2 regions of the Pseudoalteromonas sp. ND6B genome follow, and region 1 is predicted to be linked to the other one. Evidence: predicted binding sites of a transcription regulator. Region 1 holds the regulator's gene; the other holds the start of a gene.
What was found. Region 1 encodes FliA, which starts transcription of late flagellar genes. Its sites were predicted from a motif close to CTAAAGNTNNNNNNNNNNNNGCCGATA; they were not measured.

Region 1 (13,965 bases):
AAACCCCATTGGCTATCACCTAAAGTGATGAGGTATTGATAATTTAAAGATGCCTCTAACTGCTCATCGTACTTTTCAGGCATAACCCAGCGAGCGGTATCAACAACATTGAGCTTTTCTTCTCGGTTGATCATAACCCCTTTAAACCACTTAGGCTTGCCAAATAAATGATTTACTTCTCCAAGCTCATGAATGCCACCTAAGGCTTTTAGCGGCACCGCTAAAGTAAGCCCTGCCACTTCAAAAAACAGCGCTTGAAACTCACCATCAAAGTAGTCAGCTTCACCACCTACAACCACCTCTTGCTCAGGCACGACGTGTTGCTCTTGGAGAGTGTCAATTTCTACATTCGATACTTGCTTATTGAGCTTTTCAACTTCAACAACAGGCTCAACTATTACTGGTTGTTCTTTTTGCTCTTCATACGTTACCTGCTCAAGCAGTTTAGCAACAGGCTCAAGGTCTTTTGTTGGTTCGTCATCAGATAATAACGCCCCTAAGTACTGAGTGACTACTTTTTCATTAGCAAATAATTGCTTACTCATTTATTAACCTTGTTTTATTAAATATTTAAGTAATGCTTTATAAGCATAGACTCCACGCGCATTTGGGCAAAAATCTACCGGTACTTTTTGCGCTAAACTTGCATCTCTAAATTTAGTATCCACAGGAATAACGCCTGGCCATACTTTTTCTTTATACGTTTCTTGTAGTGTTTTATAGGCCTCAAGCGATGCTTTGGTTCGTTTATCATACATAGTTGGAATTATAGTATATTCATAGCTTTTCGCTTGAGAGGTTTGCATTAATTCCATAGTACGCATCATTCTATCGAGCCCTTTAAGCGCCAAGAACTCAGTTTGCACCGGCACTAAGACTCTTTCACAGGCGGCAAGCGCATTGACCATCAGCACACCTAAAACAGGTGGGCAATCTAAAATTGCGTAATCGTAATACTCGCTAATTTTAGCCAGTGTTTTTTTTAAAATCAGGCCCATTCCCGTTTTATTACCCATGCTACGGTCAAGTGTCGCGATCGCCATAGTTGCAGGTAAAATATCTAGGTTTTCAATTGTTGAGGGGCATAATGCTTGCAGTATTTCTTCACTTTTCATACTCGAGCCGCGAGTAAAAATATCGTAAACACTGACCTCTAAATCTTCTGAATCAATACCAAAGTAATAGGTTAGTGAAGCATGAGGATCTGTATCAATCAATAACACACGCTTGCCTTGAAGCGCAAGGATCCCTGCAAGGCTAACCGCTGTAGTGGTTTTGCCTACTCCCCCTTTTTGATTGGCTACTGTCCAAACTTTCACATTACATCCTAATTACTGTTCGTTGCGCGTTGTAACACGGATGCCACCATGCGGTAAACGGATTATTTTTATTGTATCGTCTTGGGCAGGTAGCTCAATTTCTGGCTGACTTTGCTCTGATACTGAAATTGATGATTTCGTTTGTTCATCAGAGGGATCTGGTGCTAAACCATATTTAGAAAGTGCAATCACGACTTTACGGTTTTCAGCACGCCCAGCTTCGGTATCATTATCGGCAAAGGGCGAGTATTGACCATATCCCTCAATGGCCATGCGCGCGGATTCAATGCCCAAACGCTCTAGCTCAACTAATATTGAGGTTGCACGCGCCACTGATAACTCCCAATTAGAACGAAATATTTCATTTCGTATGGTTTCGTTATCTGTATACCCGCGTACTCTTATATAGTTATCGACTGATGCGATGATTGCTTCAATTTTTTTTACAATCTCTTTGGCCTTGTTATGTGCAACAGCACTACCACTGGCAAACAACAATCCGGAATTGAGCTCAATAACCAACCAGTCTTGGCTTAGTTCTAAGCTAGCCTCGCCACTGCGTATCTCATCAATCAGCGACGATTGTAATTTAGCCAATAAACTATCCAGCGGCTTACCTAAGTGGCGTTGACTAATATTGCTATTGTCACTTTGACCATCGAGTAACACTGGGCCTTGCTCTAGCTCTTGAATACTTTCGCCATAGAGTATTTCAGCCTCAGGGGTCACCCTTTCAAGCAATAAAGCATCACCATTTACCCCGTTACCCTGCTGAGAATATTGTTTTGCAGACTTATCAAAAACATGCTCAAGAGAATCAGATAAAACCTTGATGTTGTCTTCTTTGTTTATCGCAATTGCATACAATACAACAAAAAATGCAAACATTATGGTCATATAATCCGCATAAGAAACTAACCAACGCTCAGTATGTTGGCTCTTTAATTGGTGATGACGTAAGCGACGGCGTAACATAGGCGCTAATGGGCCTGTAAAATTGGACGTTCAACGCGGTAGGCTTCAAGCTTTAGTTCTATATTAATAGGGCTCTCACCTTGGCTAATAGCAATTACACCTTCCGCTAACATTTCGTGATAAAGCATCTTTTGTTCAACCCGTTGCTTTAGCTTATTGGCCATGGGTAAAAATAATAAATTAGCCAAACCAACACCATATATAGTTGCAATGAACGCGGTGGCAATACCCGTTCCTAACTGCTCAGGATCGTTAATAAATGACATGGCTTGAATAAGCCCAAGTACAGCACCTAAAATACCAATAGTTGGGCTATACCCACCCATTGCTTCATATACCCGGCTAGCCTCAAGTAATCGTTCTCGCTCAAGTAATAAGTCAATCTCGAGGGTATCGCGTAGTTTTTGCTCTGAACAGCCATCAACTAATAAACTCAGTCCTTTGGCGGCATAGGGATCTGAATGCGCAAGTGCTTCGTTTTCTAATGCTAAATAACCCTCTTGACGGGCTTTATGCGACCAGCGTTTTACTTGCTCAATAGCATCTTCAATATCATGGTCGTCGGTAACAAAAACCCAATGAGTAATACTAAGCATTTTTTTAAATGTATTGGCTGATGTTTGTAGCATCACCGCACCTAATGTACCGCCTAATACAATAATTAGTGCAGGCCCATTAAACAGCGCAGATACCACACCTCCCTCTAAAGAATAACCGATTGCAATAGCACCTAATGCAACCAGTAATCCTAAAACAGAAAGCTTATCCACAGCCAACCTCTCTTTTTAAGCGTGCAGCCACATCATGAAGGCTAATGCTTTCGCTCGCTAAACCTGCACTGGCTATCGCCTGAGGCATACCATAGACAACACAGCTTTTTTCATCCTGAGCCCAAATTGTAGCGCCAGTTTGCTTAAGCATGCGAGCACCATCACGACCATCTGCACCCATGCCTGTCAAAATAATGGCAAGCACATCACCTTGATACGCTTTGGCCGCACTGGCAAAGGTAATATCAACACTTGGTTTATAGTTTACTCGTTCATTTTTATCTTCAAACACACGAAGGGTTCTATTAGAGCCACGTCCTTCTACCATCATTTGCTGGCCACCTGGCGCTAAATAAGCGCACCCAGGTTGTAATCTATCGCCTTGCTGCGCTTCTTTTACCTTAATCTTACACAAGCCATCTAAGCGAGTAGCAAAGGCCGGGGTAAATGCAGCAGGCATATGCTGTATGAGTAAAATAGGGTGTGGAAAATTAGCAGGTAATTGCGTCAAAATAGTTTGCAGTGCAACTGGCCCACCTGTGGATGTACCAATAGCAACTAACTGATACTGCTTACCACTGGCACGCGCTGAGGCACTGCTGTTATTAGGTGCAGGACTCGCATTATTAAAGCTACGATCAGGTTGAACTATCGGCTTTTTAGCAAGGTTAGAAAAGCGTTCAGAACTGTTTGACGCTGGTTTACTAATACTTGGAGATGGGGCCGTTCTCGTAATTCTTCCAATACGCTGGCGGCCTATTTCCTTAACCTTATTTTGCAATAACTTAATTGCATCATCGTTATTGCGAGCAATATCTTCAAACTTTTTAGGTAAAAAGTCCATCGCCCCAGCATCAAGCGCATCCAAAGTGGCAGATGCCCCTGCTCGTGTTAACGATGAAAACATTAAAATAGGTGTTGGATTACTCGCCATGATCTCTTTCACAGCACTAATACCATCCAGCACCGGCATTTCAACATCCATGGTGATAACATCAGGACGTAACTGAGCTGTTTTTTCGACGGCCTCTCGGCCATTTACAGCAAAGCCTATTACCTCAATGCCGCTGTCTTGTTCAAGAATTTCACTCACTCTGCGGCGAAAAAAGCTTGAATCATCAACTACTAAAACTTTAACAGCCATTTCGCTCTCTTATTCAATGAATGGGTAGGCATAAAGTTTATACCTACTTTTTATTATCCAGCGTAATGCTTTAGCATACTCGGTACATCTAATATCAGTGCAATTCCACCATCAGAGGTAATAGTCGCACCCGCCATACCCGGCGTACCTTGCAATAATGCATCTAGAGGCTTGATCACCACTTCTTCTTGACCTATTAGTGAATCAACAACGAACCCTACTTTTTGAGTCCCTATTTGCACAATAACGACATGCCCTTGTGCTTTTCGCTGACCTCTATCAGCGCCTTTTATAAGCCAATGTTCAAGGTAGAATAATGGAATCGACTTTTTACGAACAATAATCGTTAGCTGGCCATCAACCACATTAGTTTTTGTTAAATCTAAGTGGAATATTTCACTTACACCCGCTAGCGGCAAGGCAAAGGTTTGCTCTCCCACCACCACCATTAAGGTAGGCAATATCGCAAGTGTTAGTGGAACTTTGATTTCTAAAGTAGTCCCTACGCCCATTTCTGATTTTATGTTAACCGAGCCATTGAGCTGAGTGATTTTTGTTTTAACCACATCCATACCAACACCACGGCCAGAAATATCTGAGATTTCTTCTTTGGTTGAAAACCCAGGTGCAAAAATAAGGTTATAAGCTTCAGTATCAGAAAGACGACTCGCTTGGTCGTGATCAAGCACCCCTTTACTAATCGCAATCTTTTTAAGCTTTTCAGCATCCATACCGGCACCATCATCTTGGATGGTAAGTAGAATATGATCACCCTGTTGCGAAGCTGATAAAGTCACCGTACCTGTTCTAGGTTTACCCGATGCTTCACGAATATCGGGCATTTCAATACCATGGTCGACCGAGTTGCGAACCAAATGCACCAATGGATCGGCCAATGCTTCCACTAAATTTTTATCTAAATCGGTGTCTTCACCGACAAGTAATAAATTAATATCTTTTTTAAGTGTTCGTGCTAAGTCACGTACAACACGAGGAAAACGGCCAAATACTTTTTTAATTGGCTGCATTCGTGTTTGCATTACTGCACCTTGGATATCAGCAGTCACAACATCTAAGTTGGAAATAGCTTTACCCATAGCCTCGCTATCAGAATTAGTCGCCAAACTCACTAAGCGATTTCGCACAAGTACTAACTCGCCCACCATGTTCATTATTTGGTCTAGGCGTTTGGTATCAACACGTACTGTTGTTTCTGCCGGTGGAGGCGCTGCTTTTTTAGGCGGCGCAGCTTTAGCTGCTTGTGCCGCAGGAGCCGGCTTAGCTGGCTCTGGTTTAGGCTGTGGCTTAGCTGCAGCAACTGGTTCTGGCTTTTTAGCTGCCACTGGTTCTGGTTTACTTACAGGAGCCGGTGTTTCTATCGACTTAGGTGCACCTTTACCATGAAGTTCATCAAGTAACGCTTCAAACTCGTCGTCACTTATTTCATCATCGCCCGAGCTTTGCTCGTTACTTGGTGGAGCCACAGGGGCTGATGGTGTTTGTTGTGGTGTACTTGCGGTTGCTTGGCTCACTTCGCCAAAGCTGCCTACACCATGAAGTTCATCCAATAAGCTGTCAAACTCATCGTCAGTTATATCACCACTGACATCATTGTCACTTGATGATGATTGTTTTTCTTGTGGGGCTTGCCCTTTTCCATGAAGTTCATCAAGTAGGCTTTCGAATTCGTCTTCGGTTATTTCATCAATCTGAGACTCAGTACTGCTGCTATCTGGGCCGCTAAATAATTCATCAAAAGCAAACGGGTCTTCTTCAGCATCGCTGCTCGGTTGCTCTGCAACTGGTTCGGGCTCTACCGATGGGGTTTCGACAGGAGCTACATCTTCAACCACAGAATCGCCGGCAAGCTCTTCTGCTGTCGGTGGCTGTCCAAGTTTGTGAAGTACTGCAAGTAATTCTGGATCAGCAGGCTCTGGCTGGTCACGATTTTTAATCGTGGCAAACATTTCATTAATGGTGTCCAGTGCTTGTAAAATCACATCCATTAATTCAGAGTTAACTGTTCTTACACCTTGGCGCAGTAAATCAAACACATTTTCAGCACCATGACATGCATCAACAAGCTCTGTCATAGCCAAAAAGCCAGCGCCACCCTTTACAGTGTGGAAACCGCGAAATATTGCGTTTAGTAGCTCAGTATCATCTGGGTTGTTTTCCAGTTCTACTAACTGTTCAGATAAAAGCTCAAGGATTTCTCCGGCCTCTACTAAAAAGTCTTGTAAAATATCTTCATCGACTTCAAAGCTCATGCAGTACTCTCCTATTAGAAGCCCAAACTTGATAATAGATCATCAACTTCATCTTGATCAGATACAACATCATTACGCGTTTCTTTATCAATAATAGGCCCTTCGGGACCTGCTAGTGTTTGTGCAACAATGGGATCTTCTATTTTTTCTGGTTGTTCAGTTGGTTCAACCTCACCACCTTGCGCTGCAAATGCAGTTAACAGGTGAATTAAACTTTCTTCAACTTCACGGACAAGTTCAATAACACGGCGAATAACCTGACCGGTTAAATCTTGATAGTCTTGAGCCATCAGCACATTAGTCATCAGCATTTGTAACTCATCGGTTTTGTGATGAGAACTGCTCATAAACTTATCAATACTATGACAAAGTGATTTAAACTCACCAAGCTCTATTTCGCGGTTCATTAAACGATCCCACGTTGGCTTGATATCAGCTATTTCGTCAGCGATTTCTTGTGCTAATGGTAAGCTTGCTTCAACCGCATCCATTGTCTTATTGGCTGCGTTTTCTGTCATTTCCATGACATAGTTAAGGCGTTTTTTTGCGTCAGGGATGGCATCAGTGGTAATGTCTGTTAAACGCGTGTCTAACTCGAAACTTTTTAAAGCTTCGTGCAGTTGACGCGTCAACTTACCCACCTCAGCAAATAACTGTGATTGCTCTTGTGAAGCTGTTTCTAAAATTAACTGATTCGCTTTATCTTGCTCACCATTTTCTAAAAAAACAACTAACTGGCGAGCTTGTTCTAAAGTAATCTGAGGCGCAGCAGGTGCTGACATAAGCCTCTCCCTCTCATTAACCTAAGCGTTCGAACACTTTTTCTAATTTAGTTTTCAATGTACCTGCAGTGAATGGTTTAACAATATAACCATTAACACCTGCTTGGGCCGCAGCAATTATTTGTTCTTTTTTAGCTTCTGCTGTAACCATTAAAACAGGAATATGCTTTAATTTTTCATCAGCTCGAATTGCCCTTAAAAGATCAATACCTTGCATGCCTGGCATATTCCAATCTGTTACAACAAAATCAAACGCTTGATTTTGCAACATAGGCAAAGCAGTTGACCCGTCATCTGCTTCTTGAACATTGGTAAAACCTAAATCGCGCAACAGGTTTTTAATAATACGTCTCATTGTTGAGAAATCATCAACAACAAGAATTTTAATGTTTTTATCCAAAACATCCTCCAGTGAGGCCTGAACCTTTATTTACTTACTTCTAGTTTATCCAGTCATTGATTTTTGCTTTAAGCTTAATCATCGCCTGACCATGTATCTGACTTACACGCGATTCACTTACATCGAGTATATGCCCAATTTCTTTTAAATTCATCTCATCGTTATAGTACAAAGAAAGCACCATTGCATCTTTTTCCGGTAACGACTTTATTGCACTGAGTAAAGACTCATTAAACCGTTCATTTTTAACATTATTGAACGGTTTGTCTAGTGCTAAATCTTGGCCATGAGGTGTAATCACATCGTCATCTATACCAAGGTCTTCAATACCTAACACTTTGCTTACATTTACATCGTTTAAAATATGATGGTACTCATTTAGCGAAATTTCAAGTTTTTCAGCAACTTCACTATCTTTAGGTTCACGGTTTAAACTGTTCTCAAGCGCAACAATAGTTTCTGCAACCAAACGGCTTTTTCTGTGAACTGAACGTGGAACCCAATCGCCTCGGCGCATTTCGTCTATCATCGCACCACGAATACGAATACCGGCAAAGGTTTCAAAGCTTGCGCCTTTGCTTGCATCAAAGTTTTTTGAAGCTTCAATTAAACCAATCATACCCGATTGAATTAAATCATCTAGCTGCACACTGGCCGGTAAACGAGCAATTAAATGGCACGCCACTTTTTTGACTAATGAGGCATGCTTTTCAACAATCATATTTAAATTTTGTGTTGACTGATATCCCATAGCTCTATTCACCGGTATTGTCATTGTTAGTTACTAACTAGTTTCTCAATGAAAAACTCTAAATGACCCGAGGCTTGACTAGGTGTTGGCCACTTAGCAATTTTTGTAGCCAGTGTTTTAAAAGCAATTGCAGCAGGCGACCCAGGAAAAACCTCAACAATTACTTTTTGGCGGCGCGTTGATTTGCGCATATTTTCATCATATGGAACCGTTGCAACCAACTCCATTGATATATCTAAAAATCGGTCGGTAACCTTTGAAAGTTTTGCAAACAATTCCTGCCCTTCGCGTAAACTACGCACCATATTGGCAACAATTTTAAATTTATAAACGCCGTGCTCACGGCTAAGTACTTTAATTAAAGCATAGGCATCGGTAATTGATGTAGGCTCATCACATACCACCACAACCACATCTTGCGCTGCGCGAGAAAAACTCAGCACCATATCGGAAATACCCGCAGCGGTATCAACAATTAAAATATCAAAGTCGGTGTTAAGTTCACTAAATGCACGAATAAGTCCAGCGTGCTCTGAGGGTGATAACTCAACCATACTTTGCGAACCCGATGTTGCAGGCACTATTTTTATGCCTGCGGGACCTTCGACTAAAATATCATCAAGTTCACATTCGCCCGATAAAACATGAGATAAATTACGCTCAACGCGCAGTCCAAGCATCACATCACAATTCGCTAATCCTAAATCAGCATCTAGTACAAGCACACGTTTGCCTTGTTGGCCTAACGCGATTGCCGTGTTAAGGGATACGTTCGTTTTACCCACTCCACCTTTGCCGCCGGTGACAGCGATAACTTTTACGCCGTTATTATTATTCTTGCTCATTTTGCGAAGGCCGCTTGCTTGATCTAAAACTGTGTTAATCATACATCTCTACTGTGCTCGACGCCACTGATTGGTGTCGTGATTGTTGTGCTTTTATTCTTTTTAAATACAATTGCTCAGCTTTTTTTACTAGTTTTTCGGCATTTGCCACTCTAATATCTTCTGGTACTCGCTGACCGTTAGTAAGATACCCTATTGGGAGACGATTTTGAATCGCAATACTAATAATCTCACCTAAACTCAATGACTCATCAAGTTTAGTAAAAATACATCCACTTAGCTGTACTTTTTTAAAGTGCCTTACTGTTTCTTGTAATACATTAATTTGCGCCGTCGCACTTAATACTAAATAACTACGTATATCAACACGCTGATTACGCATCAAGGTGTTTAACTGCTCGGTTAAGCGTAAATCACGTTGACTCATTCCTGCTGTATCAATTAAGACTAGACGTTTATTTCGTAAATGGTATAAAACTTCTGCTAATTCATTTGCATCTTTAACTTGTTTAACGCCACAACCTATAATACGACCATACGTTGCTAGCTGCTCATAGGCACCAATACGGTAGGTATCGGTAGTAATAAGCGCTACTTTATCGGCACCGTATTTTTGTGCACCTAATGCTGCCAGTTTTGCAACTGTGGTGGTTTTACCCACCCCAGTAGGTCCAACTAACGCAAAAACACCGCCTTGGCGAAGTATTTCGTTGTTAGTGGTTTGCATTTGATCTTCAACCATGTTCAATAAAGCTTTCCAGCCTTGTTGGCGAGACACATCGTCCGGTACAAAACATGCCATTTGCTCAGCAACATTTTTCTCTATACCCATACCGACTAAGCGGTCAATCATACATGCACGGGTCGGGTCGCGACGCGCCATATCTTGCTGCATTAAACCTGATACTTGGTGCTCTAATAGTTGACGAATTGCGTTCATTTCTTCACGCATTGTGCTCATGTCACTTGATTCTTTATGCATTGTTTGCTGACGCGGTGCGCTAGGTGAATCTAAATCGTCAAAGCCACTGTCTAAGTCGTCAAAACCTAAGCTATCGGCTTGGGTACGAGGGCGCACTGGCGCGCTTTGTTCACGTTCAAACATATTTTTAGGTCGTGATTGCACAGGCTCTTGTTCTTGATAGTGGCCAGATGTGTCAATGCCAGAGTGTGAAAACATTGAAGCAAGCTCTGCTGAACGAGGACGTGGAGACTGACGCTCTAGTAAGGCTTGTAAGCTATCTGCAACCTTTGCTTGTGGCTTAGGTTGAGCGCGTTGTGGTTCTGGTTTAACAAAATTATGTGAACTTTGCTCAGTATGTGCAAATGAAGCTCTTGCAGCAGGTTGGCTTTGAGGCTGCTCTGGCGGTTTTGTCGCTGCTTTGTCGTAATCAACTGCAGCAACAATTTCAACGCCATTAGCTAGTTTTTTATTTGACATAATAACCGCATCAACACCCAACTCTTCTTTTACTTCTTTTAGTGCAGTGCGCATGTCTTTAGCAAAAAAACGTTTAATTTTCATAATTCAAACCCCTTTAAAATCTTATTGTTGGCCTACAGAGCTGACAATCTTGATCTGTCTTTCATCTGGTATCTCTTGATAAGACATCACTCGCAATCCTGGAATGGTGTATTTAACAAATCGAGATAACACAGTGCGTAACATTCCTGACGTTAGCAATATTGAAGGTTCACCGGCCATTTCTTGATTTTGATGCGCTTCATTCAATGATGTTTGAAGTCTATCAGCAAGCCCTGGTTCTATTCCGGCACCTTCATCACCTGCATTTTGAAGTGACTGATGCAACATCTGTTCCAACTCAGGCGCCAAGGTTATGACAGGGATTTCAGAAGACATACCAACGGCATCTTGGACGATTAATCTACGCAGTGATATTCGCACTGCAGCCGTTAATACATCTGGGTCTTGGCTGCGAGGGCCATACTCAACAAGGGTTTGAACAATTGAGCGCATATCTCGTATTGCTACCCCTTCATTTAATAAATTTTGTAGTACTTTCACGATGGTGGTCAGCGGTAATACCTCAGGTACAAGTCCTTCAACTAAGCGAGGGTGACTCTTACCTAACATATCTAATAAGTTTTGTACTTCTTCATGTCCGAGTAATAAAGCGGCGCTATTGGTGAGTAACTGGCTAATATGGGTTGCCACCACGGTAGCCGAATCAACCACCGTGTAACCTAAAGACTGTGCTTCATCTTTTTGATCAGGTTTTATCCAAACTGCATCTAAACCAAACGCCGGATCTTTAGTTTCAATTCCTTTTAACGGGCCAAATACTTGGCCTGGGTTAATCGCTAATTCATCACCATGTTTAAGCTCACCCTCACCACTTGATACACCCATCATGGTTATGCGGTATGCATTTGGGTCGAGTTCTAGATTATCGCGTATATGCACCGGCGGCACTAAAAAGCCTAGCTCTTGAGATAGTTTTTTACGCACTCCTTTAATACGGTTTAACAGCTCGCCACCTTGTGATTGGTCAACGAGAGGAATGAGTCGGTAACCGACTTCTAAACCAATAACATCAACTTGTTGAACATCATCCCAACCCAGTTCTTTTTGCTCTTGTTTAGCCGCAATTCCGGTACCTGAGGCCGCATTTTCGGCTTCTTCTGCTTCTGCAGCGGCTAATTTCAGTTTATTTTGTTGAGTATAGTATGCAAGGTAACCTAAAAGCGCCCCTAAGCTTAAAAATGCAAGGTGTGGCATACCTGGGACTAAGCCCATAGTAATAAGGATACCTGAGGCAATAAATAACGACTTTTCGTTACCTAATTGCTTCTTAAACTGATCGCCCATGTTGTGCGATTCATTTTGACGGGTTACAACAATTGCAGTACCAATTGAAAGTAGTAATGAAGGTAATTGCGCGACTAAGCCATCACCAATGGTCAATAGTGTGTACACTTCCATAGCGCGTGAAAAACTTAAATCATGTTGGATCATGCCAACAAATAAGCCACCCACAATATTGATCACTAAAATGACTATGCCAGCAATAGCATCACCTTTTACAAATTTACTAGCTCCATCCATAGAACCATAAAAGTCAGCTTCACGGGTTACTTCCTCACGACGTTCTCTGGCTTGCTCGGCACTGATAAAACCGGCATTCATATCTGCATCTATGGCCATTTGCTTACCTGGCATAGCATCTAGAGTAAAACGCGCTGATACCTCTGAAATACGACCAGCACCTTTGGTGATTACCACAAAGTTAATGATGATCAGAATTAAAAACACCACCAAGCCCACGGCGTAGTTACCACCGATTACCACTGAACCAAATGCTTCAATGACTTTACCAGCAGCATCCCCACCGTTATGACCCTCAAGCAGTACCACCCGGGTACTGGCCACATTGAGTGCTAAGCGCATTATGGTTGCAATTAACAGCACCGCTGGGAACATACCAAACTCAAGCGGCTTCATGGTGTATACAGTGACCAGTAATACAACTAACGCAAGCGCGATATTAAACGAAAATAATATATCAAGCAGGAATGGAGGCAGCGGTAAAATAACCATGCCCAGCGCAGCCAACACCAAAAGCGGTGTACCAACGCCCTTCGCATATTCTTTTTTATCTTTATTAAGTTGTTGTAATACCGCTTTAAATTCCATAACTCTACAATTTCAAAAAATTGACACTACGCTGAAATTGCAATAACTATTCCAAGTTAGTTGGTTAGCAGTTAATACTTAAATTCATCGGGGATAGGCAGCTTTTTATTAAGGGCAACAGGGCGTTTTCCACGACCTTTTTTAAACCGTTTAAGCTGAAACACATAAGCAAGCACTTGAGCAACCGCAGTAAAGAGCTGATCGGGGATTTGCTCACCCACTTCTGCAGTATGATAAAGCGCTCGGGTTAAAGTTGGAGACTCAACAACAGGCACTTCATTACCCAATGCAATTTTACGAATTTGCATGGCGAGCTCATCCACACCTTTGGCTAATACAATAGGCGCGCCTGCTCGCTCTGTATCGTATTTTAAAGCTACGGAATAGTGAGTAGGGTTGGTAACAATAACATCGGCGTCTGGCACATCCTGCATCATTCTCTTTTGCGACATTTGACGTTGGGTTTGCCTTATGCGCGCTTTAATCTGCGGATCACCTTCTGAGTTTTTATATTCGTCTTTTACCTCTTGCATAGTCATTTTAAGCTGTTTGTTATGACTATAGCTTTGAAATGGGGCGTCAATAGCAGCAATAATAATTAAGGTGCAAGACATGCCTAAAAACATCCACGCTAAAATTTCCAAAGCATGAACAATATTGCCAGGCGCACTTTCTATACTTAAATGTAAGATTTCATCAAAAAACGTATTAATTAAAAAAATAGCAAATGCTGCCACCAAGCCAAACTTTAATAATGACTTAAGCAATTCTATAGCCGCTTGTGGACCAAACATGCGGGTAAAGCCTTTCATTGGCGACATTTTACTGGCTTTGGGCGCAGCTGCTTGCCAACTAAAATTAAAGCCGCCAAGCATGGTATTACCGATAAATGCAGCCAATACAATAATGAGTACAAACATCGACATAGGAAATAACAGTACGTCGGCCACCTCTCCCCATACGGCAAACATTTTGGTGGTGTCGTAGGTTTCATTGCGGTTAAGACTCAGCATTCTTCCCATAATGCGGTACAAGCCTTTGCCAATTTCAGGCC
Region 2 (18,816 bases), on a different contig from region 1:
ATGTCTGATACGCCTATTTTACCTGAGTGGAATGACGAATTAGTGTTACCACCTACGTACGAAGAGCATTTACGCAAACAAAATGCACAAGAGCGTAACAATGACTAATGCGATAGAAGATATTAATCAAGACGTTGTTCATCCAGCTGCACATAACAACGATGAAATGCTTGAACAAGAGGATTTAATTGAGCTGCCTGCAAAGCGTTTGCCGTTTTCATATGCAAGGCGGGTGGGTGCGTTACTTAGTAAACATAAGGATAACCGAGTTGTTTACTACCGTGGCGAGTTGGATATTGATGTATTGCTAGAAGTGCGCCGCATTGCAGGACATGGCTTCACACTTGAGCAACTAGAAGATGATAAATTTGAGTTATTACTAGAAGCATCGTATCAACGTGACAGCTCAGAAACTCAGCAAATGATGGAAGACATTGGTAACGAGGTTGATTTATTCTCGCTGGCTGATGAGCTTCCTCAAACTGAAGATTTACTTGCTGGTGATGACGACGCGCCTATTATCAAACTCATTAATGCCATGTTGAGTGAGGCCATTAAGGAAGGCGCATCTGATATCCACATTGAAACGTTTGAACAAGAACTGGTTATTCGTTTTCGAGTGGATGGCGTACTCAAAGAAGTTTTAAAACCTAATCGTAAATTAGCCTCTTTGCTGGTATCGCGTATTAAAGTAATGGCCAAACTCGATATTGCAGAAAAACGTATACCGCAAGATGGCCGTATTAGTTTACGTATTGCAGGGCGTGCAGTAGATGTGCGTGTATCGACTATGCCATCGAGCTTTGGTGAGCGAGTCGTATTGCGTTTGCTTGATAAAAACAATGCGCGTTTAAACCTTGAAGATTTAGGCATGACCGCGAAAAACCGAGAGCTATTTGCTGATTTAATTAGTAAGCCTCACGGTATAATCTTAGTTACAGGCCCTACAGGCTCTGGTAAAAGTACTACTTTATATGCCGGTATGAGCCAAATTAACTCGCGGGATCGCAATATTTTAACGGTTGAAGATCCCATTGAGTATGAAATCCCAGGTATTGGCCAAACACAGGTTAATACCAAGGTTGATATGACTTTTGCCCGTGGCCTACGCGCTATTTTACGTCAAGATCCTGATGTGGTTATGGTTGGTGAAATACGTGACTTAGAAACCGCTCAAATTGGTGTACAAGCATCGCTGACTGGTCACTTAGTTATGTCTACATTGCATACCAATACCGCCTCAGGTGCAATTACCCGTATGGAAGATATGGGTGTTGAGCCATTCTTATTATCGTCATCATTACTCGGCGTATTGTCACAGCGCTTAGTACGTACCTTATGCAATAGCTGTAAAGAAGGGCATATTGCAGATGAGCGTGAATGTGAATTACTCGGCGTACCGTTTGATAATGCTCCGACGATTTACCGCGCGGTAGGGTGTGAAGAGTGTAACTTTAACGGTTATCGTGGTCGTACAGGTATTCACGAATTATTAGTCGTTGATGAAACTATTCGTGAAATGATCCACAGCGGTAAAGGTGAGCAAAGCGTAGAGAAATATATTCGTAAACGCAGCCCAAGTATTCGTCAAGATGGCTGCAGCCGCGTACTTGCGGGTAAAACAACGCTTGAAGAAGTATTACGCGTAACCCGTGAGGAAGGCTAACAATGGCGGCGTTTGAATACCGTGCATTAGATGGCCGGGGAAAAGAAAAAAAAGGAATTTTAGAAGCGGATACAGCAAAGCAAGTTCGCCAACTTTTACGCGATCAAAAGCTAACCCCCCTCGAGGTGGTGCCAGCTGCTCAAGATGATAAACAAGTTCGAGGTCAAAAAGCGCCATTATTAGGCTCTTTATTTAAGCCGACAATATCAACGTCAGATCTTGCTTTGATTACACGTCAACTTGCGACCCTAATTCAGTCAGCCTTACCCGTTGAGGGTGCCGTGATGGCGGTTGCTGAGCAGTGTGAAAAACCACGGCTAAAACGTATGTTAATGTCTGTGCGCTCTAAAGTGGTGGAAGGGTATACGCTTGCTGATGGGATGAGTGAATTTCCGCATGTATTTGACGATTTATACCGTGCAATGGTGGCCGCAGGTGAAAAGTCAGGTCACTTAGATCAAGTACTTAACAGATTGGCTGATTACACCGAGCAACGCCAACACATGCGTAGCCAAATTACGCAAGCGATGGTGTATCCCATTATTTTGGTCGTGTTCGCTATTGGTATTGTTTCAGTATTATTAGGTACTGTGGTGCCTAAAATACTAAAAACGTTTGAAAAAACCAAACAAGTATTACCTTGGACAACCGAATGGGTCATGGCGGGTAGTCATTTTGTACAAAATTATTGGTTTGTTAGTTTATTAGCGATCACGGCGATTGCTATTGGAATTAAATACGCACTTAAAAAACCTAAAGTACGGTTTTGGTGGGATGCAAAAGTATTACATATGCCAGGCATAGGTAAGGTTGCTAGAGGTATTAACACGGCGCGCTTTGCCCGTACATTAAGTATTTTATCGTCAAGCTCAGTGCCGCTACTTGAAGGAATGCGTATTTCAGGTGGGGTGTTGGTTAACGAAAAAATAAAGCAAGCAGTGGCAGATGCCGCAGAAAGAGTCAGTGAAGGGGCGAGTCTTCGTGCTTCACTACAGCAAACTAAGTTGTTTCCACCAATGATGCTACATATGATAGCCAGTGGTGAAAAGTCCGGTGAACTTGAGCAAATGTTAGAGCGTGCTGCTAACAATCAAGATCGCGAGTTTGAAAGTATGGTTAATGTGTCATTAAAATTATTGGAACCGGCAATGATTGCCTCTATGGCAGTGATTGTGCTTTTCATAGTAATGGCAATTTTGCAGCCAATTATGGCAATGAACAAGGCCGTAGGTCTTTAAGTATTTTTTATATTAATGATTTAAACAAATCATTTTTGCTTAGTGTTTTTAGAATAACGAGGTAATAACGTGAATAAACAATCAGGTTTTTCTTTATTAGAAGTCATGGTGGTACTGGTTATCATCGGGATGATCATGTCGATTGTGGCACCTAATATTATGGGCCAGCAAGAAGAAGCGGCTATTGATAAAGCGCATTTAGATATTCAGCAGTTAGAAGATGCTATGAGTTTGTACAAGCTTAAAAATAAAAGCTACCCAAGTACAGAGCAAGGTTTAGAGGCATTAGTTACTAAAACCAGTATTGAGCCCATTCCAAAGCGTTTTCCTGATGGTGGCTTTATTAGCAAGTTACCGGAAGATCCATGGGGTAATAATTATCAATTAATCAGCCCTGGAGAAATAGGTAAATTTGATATCTTTTCGATGGGTCCAGATGGCGAACCAGCCACCGAAGATGACATTGGTAATTGGGATGAAGATAAGCAGTAATGACCAATAACTTTACCATGCACTTAAACATAATACATTGGGGCTTGCCATGCAGGTAAGCCCTAAGCACCTGAGTGCAAAGCATTATGGTTTTAGTTTAATAGAAATTTTAGTGGTATTGGTGATCATCGCCTTTGCCACCAAAATGGTGGTATACAGCTTAGATGGCGGCGCTGAAGAAGCGTTAGACAAGCAAGCAAATAGGCTGCATACCACCATTAATGCCGCATCGGAATTTGCGGTGCTTAATCAAATAGAATTAGGCCTTTTAGTTGAGCAAAATACGCTTGAATTTTTAGTGTTTGATGGCGAAAAATGGATTAGCTTTGATCGTGAAGCTTTATTTAAGCCAATTGAGATCGAACCCCAATTTAAATTAACACTTAATCTTGAAGACCTACCTTGGGCACAAGATAACTTACTAGAGCAGTCAAATTGGCGTGAGCTAATGAGTGGTAACAATGAAGACAGTTTATTAGAGCTTAAAAAGTTAAAAGTACCGCAAGTGCTTATTTTATCCTCTGCCGATGTAAGTGCGTTTCAGCTCATGCTTGAATTAAAAGATCAGCCAGAGCCGGTGTACTTTATTGAAGGTAAATTTGCAGCCCCAGTCGATTTTCGTCGAGAGCCCCAATAATGAAAAAATACCACGGGTTTACATTATTAGAAGTCTTAGTTGCACTGAGTATTTGTGCCATGGCGGGTATTGCGGCAATGCAAGCAACCGGTGAGCATATTCATCACTTATCAAGTATTGAAGAACAAACGTATGGCTCATGGGTCGCTGAGAATGTATTGGTAGAACAACGAACGAAAGGCGAAAAATGGCAAGGTAAAAATGGTACCCGCGGCAGTGAGATGATGGCGGGTATTGAATGGTTTTGGCGCCAAGATGTTGTGCCCACTGCCGACAAGAGCTTTGTAAAAGTCACTATTAATGTGTTTACGGATGATAAGTACGAAAATTCAATTTATGAGTTAAGCACTTACTTAAATAAAGGTAAGCTTTAAGTGAAGCAGCGCGGTTTTACATTATTAGAAGTGATGGTGGCACTAGGTGTGTTGGCGTTTGTGATTATGGCCACCCACCAAATACTTGATACCACAACGCGAGCTAAACAAGCATCAGATGAAAAAATTGCTGAACTAAATGGGTTACAAACAGCCTTCAGGCTAATGGATCAAGACTTTAGCCAAATGACTAAACGCCAAGTGCGTAATGAAGCTGGAGATTTTCAAGAGGGATACTTACTTGCTGGACGCTACATTTTAGAAAGCCAGCTTGATGGTATTGCCTTTGTACGTGATGGTTGGATGAATCCCATTAACTTACTCCCTCGCTCAGAGTTACAAGCTGTTGGTTATCGCGTCATTGATGACAAGTTAGAACGCGTATATCGCATTTATGTCGATCAACTCGATAATATGGAGCCTCGTAGCCAAGTTATTTTAGCCGCAGTCGAAGAGCTTAAATTTGAGTTTTTAGATGGTAGCGGTAAGTGGCAAGAAGACTGGCAAATTAAGGCATTACCTAAAGCCGTTGCGGTAACTATAAAGCAAATGGATGCGGAGCCTATCAGGCGTGTGTTTTTAGTGCCAGGACTCGGTAAAGAGCTACCTAAACCAGTAACTGAGGGGACTAACCCGTCGCAACCTAATGGCCGGGGTACGCCTTGATGAACCAACAATCTTCGCGCGGCGCGGCTTTGGTTATTGTGTTATTTATTGTAGCGCTTGCAGCTATTTTAGCCGTTGAAATGAGTGCTAATTTAATGGTGCAAGTACAAAGAAGTACCAATTTACAAAGTCAGCAACAAGCGAAATGGTATGCCTATGGTGCTGAAGAGCTAGCAATTAAAGGTTTAATTCAAAGTAAAAAAGACGATCCTGAAAAAACCACATTAGCGCAGCCCTGGGCAAAGCAAGGCGATGTAAAGTACCCTGTTGAGAACGGCACTTTAAGCGGCCAGTTGACTGATTTACAAGCGTGTTTAAATTTAAACGCGCTTGGGGTTGAGCCAGACCCAAATAGCGGTAATAAAACTAACCCAGCACATAAAGCGTTGTTTGCTATTTTAGAAAATATAGATGATTTACCCAGTGATGAATCAGAAGAAGGGATGGCCGACAGTGTGTTTGATTGGCTTGATGAGAACAGTATAACCTATCGCTCTGGTGCCGAAGAGGGGGAGTATTTATCTCGTCAGTTTCCATATATGACGGCTAATAGCTTATTTGCATCGGTGTCTGAACTGCGTTTAATTAAAGGGTTTAATCCTTTGGTTATGGAAAAAGTGCTGCCTTTTGTCTGTGTGATCCCAGGTAGTACGTTACTTTCAATTAATGTTAATACAGTCACTGAAGAGCAAGCTTTATTGCTCAGTGGCCTAATAGACGAACTGAGTGTTTCGGGTGCTCAAGCGGTAATTGCAGCGCGACCTGAAAATGGCTTTGATAATATTGAAGAGTTTTTTGAGTCTGTTAAACAACAAGGCGGCAAAAATATCAAAGCAGTAGAAAAGCTTTTTAGTTTAAAAAGTGAATATTTTAAATTACAAACGCAGGCAAAATTTGTTGATTTGCGTTTTTCGATGACCACATTACTGTATGCCAGCAATGGCGAGGTAACGATACTGGCGCGAAAATTTGGAGGCGTACAGTGACAGAGATACTGTTGATCCGCACGGGTCAAACCGAACAAGACTTGCTTAACTGGTTAATATACTCACCACAAGAACAAGAAATAATAGCCAGTGGCGAGTTACAAAATGCCAGCCAGTTAAGTGAACTAACTGAAAAAGCATCAACCCGAGAGCTCGTGGTACTTTTACCATGTGACCAAGTGCAATTAAAAACGGTGATACTGCCAACTAAATGGAACCGTAAGCTAGAGCAAGCACTGCCTTATATGCTCGAAGAGGATATTGCCTGTGATATAGACGATATCTATATAGCGCTAGGGGAGCCGACAATGGTTGAAGCGCAGCATGCAATTAGGGTTGCGCTAATGAATCGCGATTGGTTTGAGCACTGGTTAGAGGTGTTTGAGCAACACCAGCTCACTGCTCATAAAATAGTGCCGGATGGCTTGTTATTGCCCAGTGCAGAAGAGCCTTGTGTAGCGGCAATTGAGCTCAACAAGCAATGGCTATTTAAAAAAGGTGACTGGCATATCGGTGCGGTTGAAAGCAGCTGGTTAAAGGAATATCTAACGGCTTTAGGTAACCCTGATATAAAACATTACAGCCCTGCAGAGCAATTTCCTGAAACGCTTACCTTGCATCCGCAAACCAGTGATTATGAGCTGCCGTTAGCATTATTTGCTAAGCAGTTAGATCAGCTTAAATTTAATTTGCGTCAAGGGCCTTACACGATTAAAAAGAAAACGGCTTTATGGTGGGGTTACTGGAAAAGTGCCACCATAATTAGTGTTATTGCTTTGCTATCGAGTGTGGCTATTAAAGCGGTTGAATTACATCAGCTTAATTCGCAGCTTGAGGTAGCTAAATCACAAGTAGTAGAGCGATTTCAAAAAGCCTTTCCAGGCACGCGGGTGCGCCCTCACTTAATTAAAAATCAAATACAGGGAGCACTGGATAAAGTGCAAGGTACGAGCGATGCTGGCTTTTTAGATTTAACCAGCAAGCTGGTGAGTGTATTTTCACAAGTGAGCGAATTTACACCGCAAACCTTACGTTTTGATAAGCGCCGTAATGAATTACGTATTCGTGCTCGTGCAAAAGACTTTCAAACCTTTGGTAAGGTTAAAGCCATTCTTGAGCAGCAAGGTGTGACTGTTGAGCAGGGGTCGTTAAATAATGATGGTGATTATATCGTCGGCGAAATTAGACTGCGAGGTGCACAATGAAACAGCAGTTCATGAAATATTGGGGTTCATTAAAAGAACAAGAGCAGCAGTTAATAATGGTTGCGGGTGGTGTATTTATTATTTTTGTTTTGGTAATGGGTATATTTAGACCCTTAAATACGGCAATAGAAAATGCGCAACAATCACAAATAAAACAACAAGAATTGCTAGCATGGGTAGACGACAGTATCGTTAAACTTAAAGCAGCAGGTAAAGCGCAAGCGGTGAGCAATCAAAACCTCAGCCAAATAGTGAATAATACGCGCGGTCGTTACAGCATTAATATTAGTAAAATGCAGCCAAATGATAATTCACTTCGTTTAACACTCGACTCAGTGGAGTTTAATCAATTAATCCAATGGATTGACGAGCTGGTTAATCAGCATGGTTTAAGCGTAGAAAATTTAGATTTAAGCCAAGATGATAAATCCGGTTATGTACGCGTTAGCCGTTTAGTATTAGAGAAGTAGTTAATGAAAAAAATAATAATTTTATCCATCGTTTTTGTAATTAGCTTTCTTGTTTTTAGCGTTATTAAATTGCCCGCTGCAGTGGCTTTAAATTTTGCTAAACCTTACTTACCTGCGCAGTTAGAGGTAGGGCAAACTTTTGGTACGCTATGGCAAGGTCAAATAATGCAGCTTCGCTTTCAAGGTGAACAGTTGAACAATGTACGTTGGGATATATCAGGCTGGTCAATCTTTAAAGCTCAAGTAAATACTAACTTACGTTTTGGTAATCCTCGCGAACGTGATGACATTTCTGGGTATGCAGATATTAGTTATTCTCTCACAAATGATGAACTTAGAATAACTGATACTGTAGTGCGTTCAACGGTTGAGCGCGCTATGCAGCGCATTGATTTACCGTTACCGGTTACTGCTAAAGGACGCGTTATTTTAGAGCTCGATGAATACGTTTCAGGCGCTCCTTATTGCCAATCATTACAAGGTGAAATAGCCAGCCCTGATATTGATGTGCAAGGGCTAACTGGCTGGTTTAATATAGGCGATTTAAGCGGTAAGTTAAGTTGTAAGTCGGGCGATGTAGCCATACTTATTGAGCCAAATAATAGATTAGGGTTAGAGGCTGATGCTACACTAAAAGCCAATTTTGATTTTAAAGTAGCGGGATATGTTAAACCTGATCTCACTTTACCGAAAGAAGTTCATGACGCGGTGAAGTTTTTAGGTAGACCAGATAACCAAGGTCGGTATCCACTTAAATTTTAATATTTTATAAAAAAGAGTTTTAATGCAAATACCTCAGTTTACTGAGCAGCACGCCAAACTGCTCAGCGAGTTTTTAACTACCCAGCCCGGCGCTATGAGCCTTATTCAAAGCCAAGGTTATTTATTTGGCACTATTTGTTCACCTGAGCCATTAGAAGTACATCAATGGTTAGAGCAAATTCTACCTAATACCGCCAATGACCTTGATGAAGACATGTTGTTTTTGTTTATGGCATTACATCATCAAGTAAGTGAACAAGTATTTGAACTTGGTTATAAGTTACCCGCTGAGTTTGACCGTGAGTTTTGTCAGCAGTGGTCTGCAGGTTTTTTAACTGCAAGCCAAACGTATACTCATAAGTTACTCCAGAGTGAGCAACTAGATATTCAATACAAGCAAGCGCTTGAAAGTGCACAGGCGACTCTTAGCTTTTTTGCATTAGATAAACCAACGATTGCAAAGATTGCACAGCAAAATAATATCGATGAATTACATTTGTGTGCGCAGCAGTATGAATTAATGGGCGACTTTGCGTTAGGTTTTGCTGAACTTATAGAAATTGTCGCGCTTAATAGTGGTTTGTATACCGATGAAGGGTGGGATGAATAAGTAGGTAAAGCCTTAAGCGCCAATCTCTAATTCAATATCAGTGCAACCTTGTTTGCACTGTATTACTCCCTTACCAGGTTCGCTGGTGGCTAAATTTAACGTTAATACACCCTGGCAATGCTCACATTTAAGTGTTTTACCTTGTGCCAACTGCTTAAGCATAGTGCGGTGCTTGTGAAATGAGTTACTTGCTTTTTTATTTAATCCAGAAAAATCCATTATTTCACTCTCGCTTGCGCTAATGACTCTTTGATAATGCGACATACCGTTGTTAAACGTTCTGAATAAAAGTAAAGGTTTAGATCGCCTTGACGACAATAGCGTAGTTCAAACAACTTTACTGACTCATCATTGGTAAAGGTTTTATCAATATAGTCTTCTTCGGATCTTGAAAGTGCTAACTGTTTATTAATTTTGTTTCTTGTCATGGTTGCGACAGGAAAACGATCGACTTTAGTTGTGCTGCTTAACAAGCCTATACCATCACCGAGTAAGCGCTCACGAGGCTCTTTTACCAAGGGGTGATCAATGGTAAAAAATGCTAGGATCACAACCACTAGTATAAAAAATTTCTTCATAAATACACAAACCTTGATCCAAACAACACGTTAGTAGCCGGCAAGTGTAATAAAATACACCTTAAAAGCAAGTCACAAGTTGAATAAATTATTAGCAATCTAGTCAGTAATTTTAGCCAATATGCGTATAATAAGAGGAGTAATTAGATATTTCTGAAATATCTGAAAGTATACAAGTGCGACCTAAAGCGTATTATGTTTAGCATGTAAGTTGCTACACTTAGGCGAAAAGTACAAAAAGATTGCTGAATTTTTATTTCCTAGCGGCGTTGAGGAACTTCAATGGATAAGCAAATTAAAGTAAAAAACATACCAACAGAGGTTAAGATCCAAAAACCCGATCTGAGCCGTCAAGAAGATAGATTTAACCCACGCAACCGTATTTATGTGCGTGCTGTTTCAGGACTCCATCAATTACTAAGACAACGTATTGGCTTTTTAGGCATGCTGGCGTTTATGTTATTGCCATGGATCAACTTTAACGGTCAACAAGCTGTTTTATTTGAGCTAATGGAGCAAAAATTTAATATTTTTGGCTTAACCCTGTGGCCACAAGATTTCACCATTCTTGCATTTATATTTATGCTAGCAGCGTTTGCCTTATTTCTGGTTACCACTTTTTATGGTCGAGTGTGGTGTGGCTATACATGTCCGCAAACAGTATGGACCTTCATTTTTATTTGGTTTGAAGAAAAGTTTGAGGGCAGCGCTAACCAACGTAAAAAGTTAGATCAACGGCCGATGGATTTTGACAAGTTCTGGCGTAAAACAGCTAAGCACACTAGTTGGGTATTATTTTCTTTATATACTGCGTTAACGTTTGTTGGTTACTTCACGCCTATTCGCGAACTACTGCCTGAATTTGTTACCTTTAATGTAGGCGGTTATGCCTTAGTTAGTATCATTGTATTTACTATTTGTACTTATGGTAACGCTGGGTGGATGCGAGAAATTATGTGTTTACATATATGCCCGTATTCACGTTTTCAGTCAGCAATGTTTGATAAAGACACCTTTACTGTAAGCTATGATGAAACTCGTGGTGAAAACCGAGGGCCACGTTCTCGTAAACAAGACCCTAAAGAGTTAGGTTTAGGTGACTGTATTGACTGTAACTTGTGTGTGCAGGTTTGCCCAACCGGGATTGATATTCGTAATGGTTTGCAATATGAGTGCATAAACTGTGGCGCTTGTATTGATGCCTGTGACGGCGTAATGGATAAAATGAATTACCCTCGAGGCCTTATCTCTTACACCACCGAGCGTAATTTAGAAACACCGGAGAATAAAACCCATCCGCTGCGTCCAAAGCTGATTGGTTACAGTGTTATTTTAATCTTACTTACCGGTGCGCTGGTTGCTAATATCGCCATGCGTAAAACCATGGACTTTGATATTATTCGCGACCGTAATCAGTTGTATCGTGTCGATTTTAATGGTTTAGTTGAAAACACCTACACCTTAAAAGTAATTAACAAAGCACAATACGAGCAAACATTCTCTATTGATGTAACAGGGTTAGATAATTATAAATACTTAGGTGATACTACCTTTACAGTAAACGCTGGTGAATCGCATAATGTACCGCTATCACTGGTAATGGATCCTTATGATTTAAAAGCGCCAATGACCGAGTTTAACTTTGTGTTGTCGCCAATAAACGAGCCCGATAATAAAATATCGCAGCCAAGCAACTTTTTTAAGGCACGATAAGTCGCTTTATTAAAGGCAAACGAGCACTGTTATTAACAAAAAAGCGGGATATTCCCGCTTTTCTTTTATATAAGAAGTATATGAGTAAATTTAGCTTTATTGACTTAACTCCAGATCTTATTTTGGATGCCATAGAAAGCGTGGATATTTATGCTGAGTCAGGGTTGTTAGCGCTAAATAGCTACGAGAATCGGGTATATCAATTTGTAGCCGAGGGTGCAAAGCGTTACGTCGTTAAGTTTTATCGCCCTGAGCGCTGGAGCAAAGCGCAAATTCAAGAAGAGCATGACTTTGCTTTTGAACTAGCCGCCGCTGAAGTACCGGTGGTGGCGCCAATAAAACACAATGGGCAAAGCTTGTTTGAACATCAAGGGTATTTGTTTACTTTGTTCCCAAGTGTAGGCGGGCGTTTATTTGAGGTGGACAATTTAGATCAACTCGATGTGCTCGGGCGTTTAATCGGTCGTATGCATCAAGTAGCCAAAACGAAACCCTTTACCCAAAGACCGACCGTTACCTGTGATGAATATTTAGATACAGCTAAAGTTCATTTACAAAAAAGTAAGTTAGTCCCTATGGGATTAGAGACTTCCTTTTACACTATTTTAGATTTAGTCATTGCTCAAACTCAACAGCAATATAAAAATGTAGAAGGCATTCGCTTACATGGTGACTGCCATGCTGGTAATATCCTATGGGCAGGAGATGCATTAATGTTTGTTGATTTAGACGATAGCCGTCAAGGTCCTGCAATTCAAGATTTATGGATGATGCTCAGTGGCGATCGACAAACACAGCTGTTACAGTTAGACACTTTAGTGAATGCATATGAAGAGTTTTGCGATTTTGATCACTCACAACTTAAGCTGATCGAACCGCTTCGGGCTATGCGTATGATTCATTACATGGGGTGGGTTGCAAAACGTTGGAGTGATCCTGCTTTTGTACGGAACTTTTCATGGTTTGCAGATGACAAATACTGGGAGCAACAAATTTTAGCGCTTAAAGAGCAGTTTGCAGCTTTGCAAGAAGCCCCGTTAAAATTATTGCCATAATATTTTTATTTAAAAAGAAGTATAACGAGATATTCATGCTTAAAAAATTAAAACTAAGTTTACTGATCCTATGTTTACCTTTTGCAGCATTAGCTGCTAACTTTGAAGCGGGTAATCAATACACTGTAATTGATGTTGAAAAAAGTAAAACCCCGAATGTAACCGAGTTTTTCTCTTTCTATTGCCCACATTGTTTTAAATTTGAGCCGGTAGCCAAAGGGATTGCAGAAAACTTACCTGAAGGGGCTGAATTTGTAAAAAATCATGTCAACTTTTTGGGAGGCGTTTCACCACAAGCCCAAAGTAATTTAAGCTTTGCTTACTTAATCGCAAAGAAACACGGTCAAGCTGAAGCGGTAACAGCGCAAATTTTTAAAAGCATTCATATACAACGTGCGCCATTAACTGAAATTAAAGACGTTAAAAAGTTATTAGAGCTTAATGCAATTGATAACACGACATTTGATAACGACATCGCCAGTTTGCCTATCATAGCAGCTGAACGTGCCATGCAAGATAAACAGAATAAATATTCTGAACTTGGTGCATTAACTGGCGTGCCTACATTTATCGTAAATGACAAATACAAAATCAATATTAATACAATCAAGAGCCAACAAGAACTTGATGAGTTAATTAGCTTTTTACTAAAACTATAATTTTTGGAGCACCACAATAATGATCAAATTAGTTAAAGCAGGGTTACTTGCTGTATTACTCCCTTTAGCTGCAACCAGTTTTGCTGCCACTTACGAAGAGGGCGTGCATTACGATGTCGTCTCTGATCGTGCAACCAGAAAACCAGAAGTAAAAGAGTTTTTCTCTTTTTACTGTCCTGCATGTAATAACATGGAACCACTGCTGGCCGAGATCAAACCTAAGCTAGATAAAAACGTAAAGTTTAAGAAAAGCCATGTAGATTTTGTGGGTGTACGTGACCCAGAACATCAAACCATGATCAGCCAAGCATTAGCTACAGCTGAAGTACTACCTCAAAAAGATAAAATTATTTCAGCGATGTTTGATCATATCCATGCAAAGCGTGCACGATTTAATGAGTTGGCAGATGTAAAAGATGTATTTTTAGCGCAAGGCGTAGATGGCGACAAGTTTGATAAATTATTTGAAAGCTTCTCGGTACGTACACTTAGCTCTAAAATGAAACGCGACCAAGATTACTTTAAAGGCAAAGGAGCACTTCGTGGCGTTCCTACGTTTATCGTTAATGGTAAATACAAGCTTAACTTAGGTGGCGAGTCAGGCATTTCATCGCCAGAAGATGTAAGCGCACTTATTAACTACTTAGCAAATAAATAAGTAGTTTAGTGAAATAAAAAAGCTCCGAAAGGAGCTTTTTTATTTGGAGAAGAAAATTCATTATGGAAAAAATTTTAATCTCAAGTTGTTTGTTAGGTTTGCCAGTTCGTTATGATGGTAAAGGACAAACAATATTGCACCCTCAACTTAATTTGTGGCAAAAGCAAAATAGATTAATTGTATTTTGTCCTGAGATTGCTGGTGGTTTACTCGTGCCTAGAGCGCCCGCTGAGATAAAGCAAAATCGAGTTATTACAAATACTGCTGAGGATGTAACAAGTGCATTTGAAGCTGGCGCTAATAAAGCATTAGCCCTTTGTAATAAGCATAATATTCGCTTTGCTTTACTAAAAGAGTCTAGTCCTTCGTGTGGCCGTAATACAATTTATGATGGAAGCCATAGTGGGGTGAAAGTAAAAGGCATGGGGCTGACCGCTAAGTTATTGGTAAAGAATCAAGTTAAAGTATTTAGTGAAGAGCAAATACCAGCACTTATCAAGGCGCTGGTATTATAGTATTAGATTTTATTTTTTCTGTAAAAATACACCAGATTCAATATGGTGTGTGTAAGGGAACTGATCAAATATTGCAAAGCGCTTAACCTCATGGGTTTGCGTTAAGTGTTCAAGGTCACGCTCTAATGTGTCTGGGTTACATGAGATATAAATAATATTTTCATAATTAGCCACTAAGTCACACGTAAGCGTGTCCATGCCTGCTCTAGGCGGGTCGACTAAGATGGTTTGGCAGTTGTAACTACTCAAGTCAATGCCATCTAAGCGAGAGAAAGTACGCTCGCCTTTCATTGCCTGAGTAAACTCTTCGCTCGACATGCGAATAATATCTAAGTTAGTTACTTGGTTTTGAGCAATATTATATTGCGCTGAATGCACCGACGATTTTGATATTTCCGTCGCCAGCACTTTATTAAATGAACCAGCAAGTGCAATAGAAAAGTTTCCATTACCACAATACAGCTCTAGTAAATCATTGTTTAGTGGTTTACATAACTCTTGTGCCCACTCTAACATTTTAATATTCACCTTCGCATTAGGCTGAGTAAAGCTATTTTCTACCTGTTGATAGATTAGCTCTTGGCCATTCACCATTAAGCGCTCAGTAACAAAGTCATCGCCCAATTTTTCTTTTTGCTTACGTGCACGGCCAATAAAGTCAATTTTGTACTGGCTACTTAGCTTTTCCTTTAAGGCATTGATCTCAGTTAACCAGTGTTCATCAAGTGGCTTGTGATATAGCAAGCTCACTAAAATTTCACCACTGAGGGTTGATAAATAATCTATTTGAAATAATTTACGACGTAGTACTTCGCAGCCTTTTAAATTATCAATCATCACCTGCATAATTTCACCTACTAAAGGAGCTGCAGGGTCAAAGGTATCAACACGTATTTTATCTTTTGTTTGTTGATCAAACATAATATGAAACAGATCGTCACCATCGTGCCATACTCTAAATTCTGCACGTTGGCGGTAGTTAATGGGCTCAGAGCTAAATACTTCTAACTGTTTTACACCGAAACGTTGAAATTGCTCTGTAATACGCTGCTCTTTTTCATTTAATTGTGCATCGTACTGCGTGGTATCTATATTTATAACTGCCATTAACGGTATAACCTTATCGTTGAGATCTGTTTATCGGCGCTATTGTAGGGAGCGAAGCGTATTTGTCTAGTTTTGATCAAATATAGTGAGCTTTTTTTGAGCATTTTACTACAGTATAGGCTTACTTGGCCGATATAAGAGTAAGTCTAAATAGGAGTCTTCTCATGAAAATAGGTAACTTTAGTTTTGTTCCAAACAGTAATGCTAATAAATACAATACTAATCAAGCAATGCCACAGCCTAAAATAGACTCGCCACTAACTAGTTATCAGCAACGAGGAAAAGAACTGGCTGCTGCCGTATTAGGTGACAAAATGGCAAAAGAACTAGGTTTGCCGGTCGCTGAAACCAAAAAGGACAAACCACTGTTTGATTTTAATGAAGTCGTTAAAAATGTTTTAGACTTTGTAACAAGCTCGGTAAATAAAGCCAAAGCCAATGGTGCTAATGATGAGAAACTACAAGATATACTTAGCCAGGCACGTAAAGGAGTGCAGACGGGTGTTGATGAGGCTGTGGATGAACTAAAAGGCATGGGGGTATTCAATCAAGACCTTGAAGAGGGTATTGATAAATCAAAAGAGGGTATTTTTAGTGGCCTCGATAAATTTGAGCAGAACTTATTTAACCCACAACCTGCAAGCGTTACTGTTAGCCAGGCGCAATATGTAAGTTTAAGCAATAGTGCTGATTATACATTTACCACAGCAGAAGGTGATGAGGTGAGTATTAGCTTTGCAGATGCTTACCAATCGCAATCATCTAGTCGCTATCAAAAAACAGATGATTCACAATCATTTAGTACGCAATTTTCTGAATCCCGTGAGCTCTCTTTCTTGATGTCAGTAAACGGTGAGCTTAATGAAGACGAGCAGCAAGCCATAAATGATTTAATGGCAGAGTTACAAGATGTCAGTAAAACCTTTTTCAGTGGCGATTTAGATAAAGCATTTGAACAAGCCCAAGAACTCAGTTTAGGGAATGAACAGCTGGTGGCATTCTCAATGGACTTACGTCAAAGCAAAACCGTTGCTGCCATTAAAGAGTATGAACAAATTAAGCCAGCATCAGAAAAAGCCATTGCCGAAACTGTTGCCCCTTTTAATGATGATCTAAAATCGGCTTACTCTAAAGCGCAAACCCTAGGATTAGAAAGTCAGCTATCAGGTATCATTCAATGGCTAAATCAAGATCAACAAGAAATAGATAAACTGGTTGATTACACTAACACCATGTTTGAAAACTTAGATAAATTAAACGCCGCTACTGCAAAGCTAGGCACTGAGTAAAACTACTTTCTTTTACAAAAGCCACATGGCAAACTGCCGTTCTTAGTAAAGAGTAGGAATGGTAGTTTGTCAGCGCACATCATGGTATTTGATTCAGGTATAGGTGGAACCACCGTGCTTGAGCATATTCAGCAAAGCATTCCTCATGCTCAATACAGCTATTTTATGGATAATGCATTATTGCCATATGGCGCACAGTCGCAACAAACCATCATTCATCGCCTATGTGGATTGATTCAATTTATTGAAGATGAGTCACTAAATGTCGACTTAATTGTTATAGCCTGCAATACCGCCTCAACATCAGCGTTAAGTTCGGTACGTCAAATTACCGATATTCCTATTGTTGGGGTAGTACCTGCAATTAAACCCGCAGCGCAATTAACGCAATCAAAGCATATAGGTTTATTGGCAACTCCCGCAACGGTATCAAGCCCGTATACTGATGCACTTATAAAAGAACATGCCTCATCGATAACCACAAGTTTATATAGTAGTGTTGAACTGGTTACTTTGGCAGAGACTCTCTTTTTTACCCAGCACTTAGATATCGATAAGTTGCACACTGAGTTAGACCGATTAAATATTAATAAAGATATCGATGTACTGGTATTAGGCTGTACTCACTTTCCTATTTTAGCTAAACCAATCAGTGATTACTTTAATACGCAAGTACAGTTATTAGACTCTGGTGCGGCCATTGCTAAGCGAGTTAGTTCTTTACTCAAATTAAGTGATAATCAAGCAGGCATAAAAAAGCCGCTGCACTATTATGCAACGGCTGATGTATGTAGTGATAAACTAGCGGTTAAGCAAGTTACACTGTTTGATCCGACTCTGAACGATAAGAGTTAGAATCATCTTCTTGTTTTTGTTTTGCTTCACGTACTTTCAAAGTACGTTGTTGGAACTCACTATCGTTTAGCTTAGCAATTGCATTATCAGCATCTGCTTGTGCCATTTCAACAAAGCCAAAACCGCGACGCTTGCCAGTATTCTTATCTTTTAACAAACGAACGTTAAATACTTTGCCTTGCTCTTCAAATAAAGTACGAACTACACCTTCATTTGCACGATAAGGAAGATTGCCAACATAAAGTGTTTTTGTTTTTACTTCGGCTTCTTCTGTACTTACTGATGACATTGCAGCAATAACAAGTCCACCAATTAATAAACCGGCACCGAATAGAAGTGCAGGGTCTAATGCTAGGCTTGCAAGCGCAAACTTAACGATAACAAAACCAACAACAGCAAGAATAACTGCGAAGATAAAAGATTTTTGATCGGGTAATTTCATTTTTGATCTACCAATAAACAGGAAATAAACATTAATTTAACATTGTGAACTTGCTATCTTAACGTCTTAATTGAACATAGCAATGAAATTTATAGCAAATAGTTAATAAGAGTGTAAAAAACAACCGATAGTAAGGCGTTTCAGTACTATTTTAGCCTCGTTTGTTTGAAACTTGAGCAAACGGTAAAAAGATCTAAAAAAAAGGTTGATCTGTTTTCGGATCTCCCTATAATGCGACCCCACTGAGACGGGGAACGCCAACGCATAGCGAGGCATGAGCTACTCAGAGAGTTAAGTAAAACTTAAGTTTAAATCATCGCAAGAAAGTTTAAAATTAAGTGTTGACTCGAAAGATAAAGGATGTATTATACGCATCCCTAGCGACAACGTCGCAACGTTCTTTAACAATATAAAGCAATCATCTGTGTGGGCACTCGTACAGATTGAGTTCTAACAGCCAAGCTACTTAGGTAGTGAGGCAAACAAATTTAGAGTCTCAATTTAAACTGAGTGACCAACAGAATAGTTACTTAGGTAATTATTCTGCACAGTCAATTCAATATCGAAAGATATTAAATAAATTCAGAATTCATTGAGCTGTCGAAAGACATAAAACTTTTTAATTGAAGAGTTTGATCATGGCTCAGATTGAACGCTGGCGGCAGGCCTAACACATGCAAGTCGAGCGGTAACATTTCTAGCTTGCTAGAAGATGACGAGCGGCGGACGGGTGAGTAATGCTTGGGAACATGCCTTGAGGTGGGGGACAACAGTTGGAAACGACTGCTAATACCGCATAATGTCTACGGACCAAAGGGGGCTTCGGCTCTCGCCTTTAG

Region 2: the regulator FliA is predicted to act here: its motif matches at 15,500-15,526, upstream of ND6B_RS08230 (DUF5610 domain-containing protein).

Annotation. Positions count from the first base shown of each region.
Region 1 is NZ_JQFL01000072.1:21,541-35,505, reverse strand. Features, by position in the region: gene ND6B_RS03390 (chemotaxis protein CheW) at 1-545, opposite strand, end outside; gene ND6B_RS03395 (ParA family protein) at 549-1,319, opposite strand; gene ND6B_RS03400 (flagellar motor protein MotB) at 1,332-2,294, opposite strand; gene ND6B_RS03405 (flagellar motor protein) at 2,300-3,064, opposite strand; gene ND6B_RS03410 (protein-glutamate methylesterase/protein-glutamine glutaminase) at 3,057-4,208, opposite strand; gene ND6B_RS03415 (chemotaxis protein CheA) at 4,262-6,478, opposite strand; gene ND6B_RS03420 (protein phosphatase CheZ) at 6,493-7,260, opposite strand; gene cheY (chemotaxis response regulator CheY) at 7,277-7,660, opposite strand; gene ND6B_RS03430 (RNA polymerase sigma factor FliA) at 7,701-8,411, opposite strand; gene ND6B_RS03435 (MinD/ParA family ATP-binding protein) at 8,438-9,298, opposite strand; gene flhF (flagellar biosynthesis protein FlhF) at 9,291-10,781, opposite strand; gene flhA (flagellar biosynthesis protein FlhA) at 10,803-12,911, opposite strand; gene flhB (flagellar biosynthesis protein FlhB) at 12,983-13,965, opposite strand, start outside.
Region 2 is NZ_JQFL01000044.1:7,427-26,242, forward strand. Features, by position in the region: gene gspD (type II secretion system secretin GspD) at 1-108, shown strand, start outside; gene gspE (type II secretion system ATPase GspE) at 101-1,666, shown strand; gene gspF (type II secretion system inner membrane protein GspF) at 1,669-2,904, shown strand; gene gspG (type II secretion system major pseudopilin GspG) at 2,974-3,396, shown strand; gene ND6B_RS08310 (prepilin-type N-terminal cleavage/methylation domain-containing protein) at 3,446-4,033, shown strand; gene gspI (type II secretion system minor pseudopilin GspI) at 4,033-4,407, shown strand; gene gspJ (type II secretion system minor pseudopilin GspJ) at 4,408-5,073, shown strand; gene gspK (type II secretion system minor pseudopilin GspK) at 5,073-6,059, shown strand; gene gspL (type II secretion system protein GspL) at 6,056-7,264, shown strand; gene gspM (type II secretion system protein GspM) at 7,261-7,734, shown strand; gene ND6B_RS08280 (type II secretion system protein N) at 7,738-8,496, shown strand; gene ND6B_RS08275 (UPF0149 family protein) at 8,519-9,106, shown strand; gene ND6B_RS08270 (hypothetical protein) at 9,119-9,325, opposite strand; gene ND6B_RS08265 (hypothetical protein) at 9,325-9,684, opposite strand; gene ccoG (cytochrome c oxidase accessory protein CcoG) at 9,967-11,397, shown strand; gene ND6B_RS08255 (serine/threonine protein kinase) at 11,478-12,452, shown strand; gene ND6B_RS08250 (thiol:disulfide interchange protein DsbA/DsbL) at 12,488-13,111, shown strand; gene ND6B_RS08245 (thiol:disulfide interchange protein DsbA/DsbL) at 13,131-13,769, shown strand; gene ND6B_RS08240 (DUF523 domain-containing protein) at 13,832-14,284, shown strand; gene trmA (tRNA (uridine(54)-C5)-methyltransferase TrmA) at 14,294-15,391, opposite strand; gene ND6B_RS08230 (DUF5610 domain-containing protein) at 15,556-16,680, shown strand; gene murI (glutamate racemase) at 16,747-17,535, shown strand; gene ND6B_RS08220 (RNA recognition motif domain-containing protein) at 17,498-17,977, opposite strand; partial or broken rRNA gene ND6B_RS0119275 (16S ribosomal RNA) at 18,598-18,816, shown strand, end outside.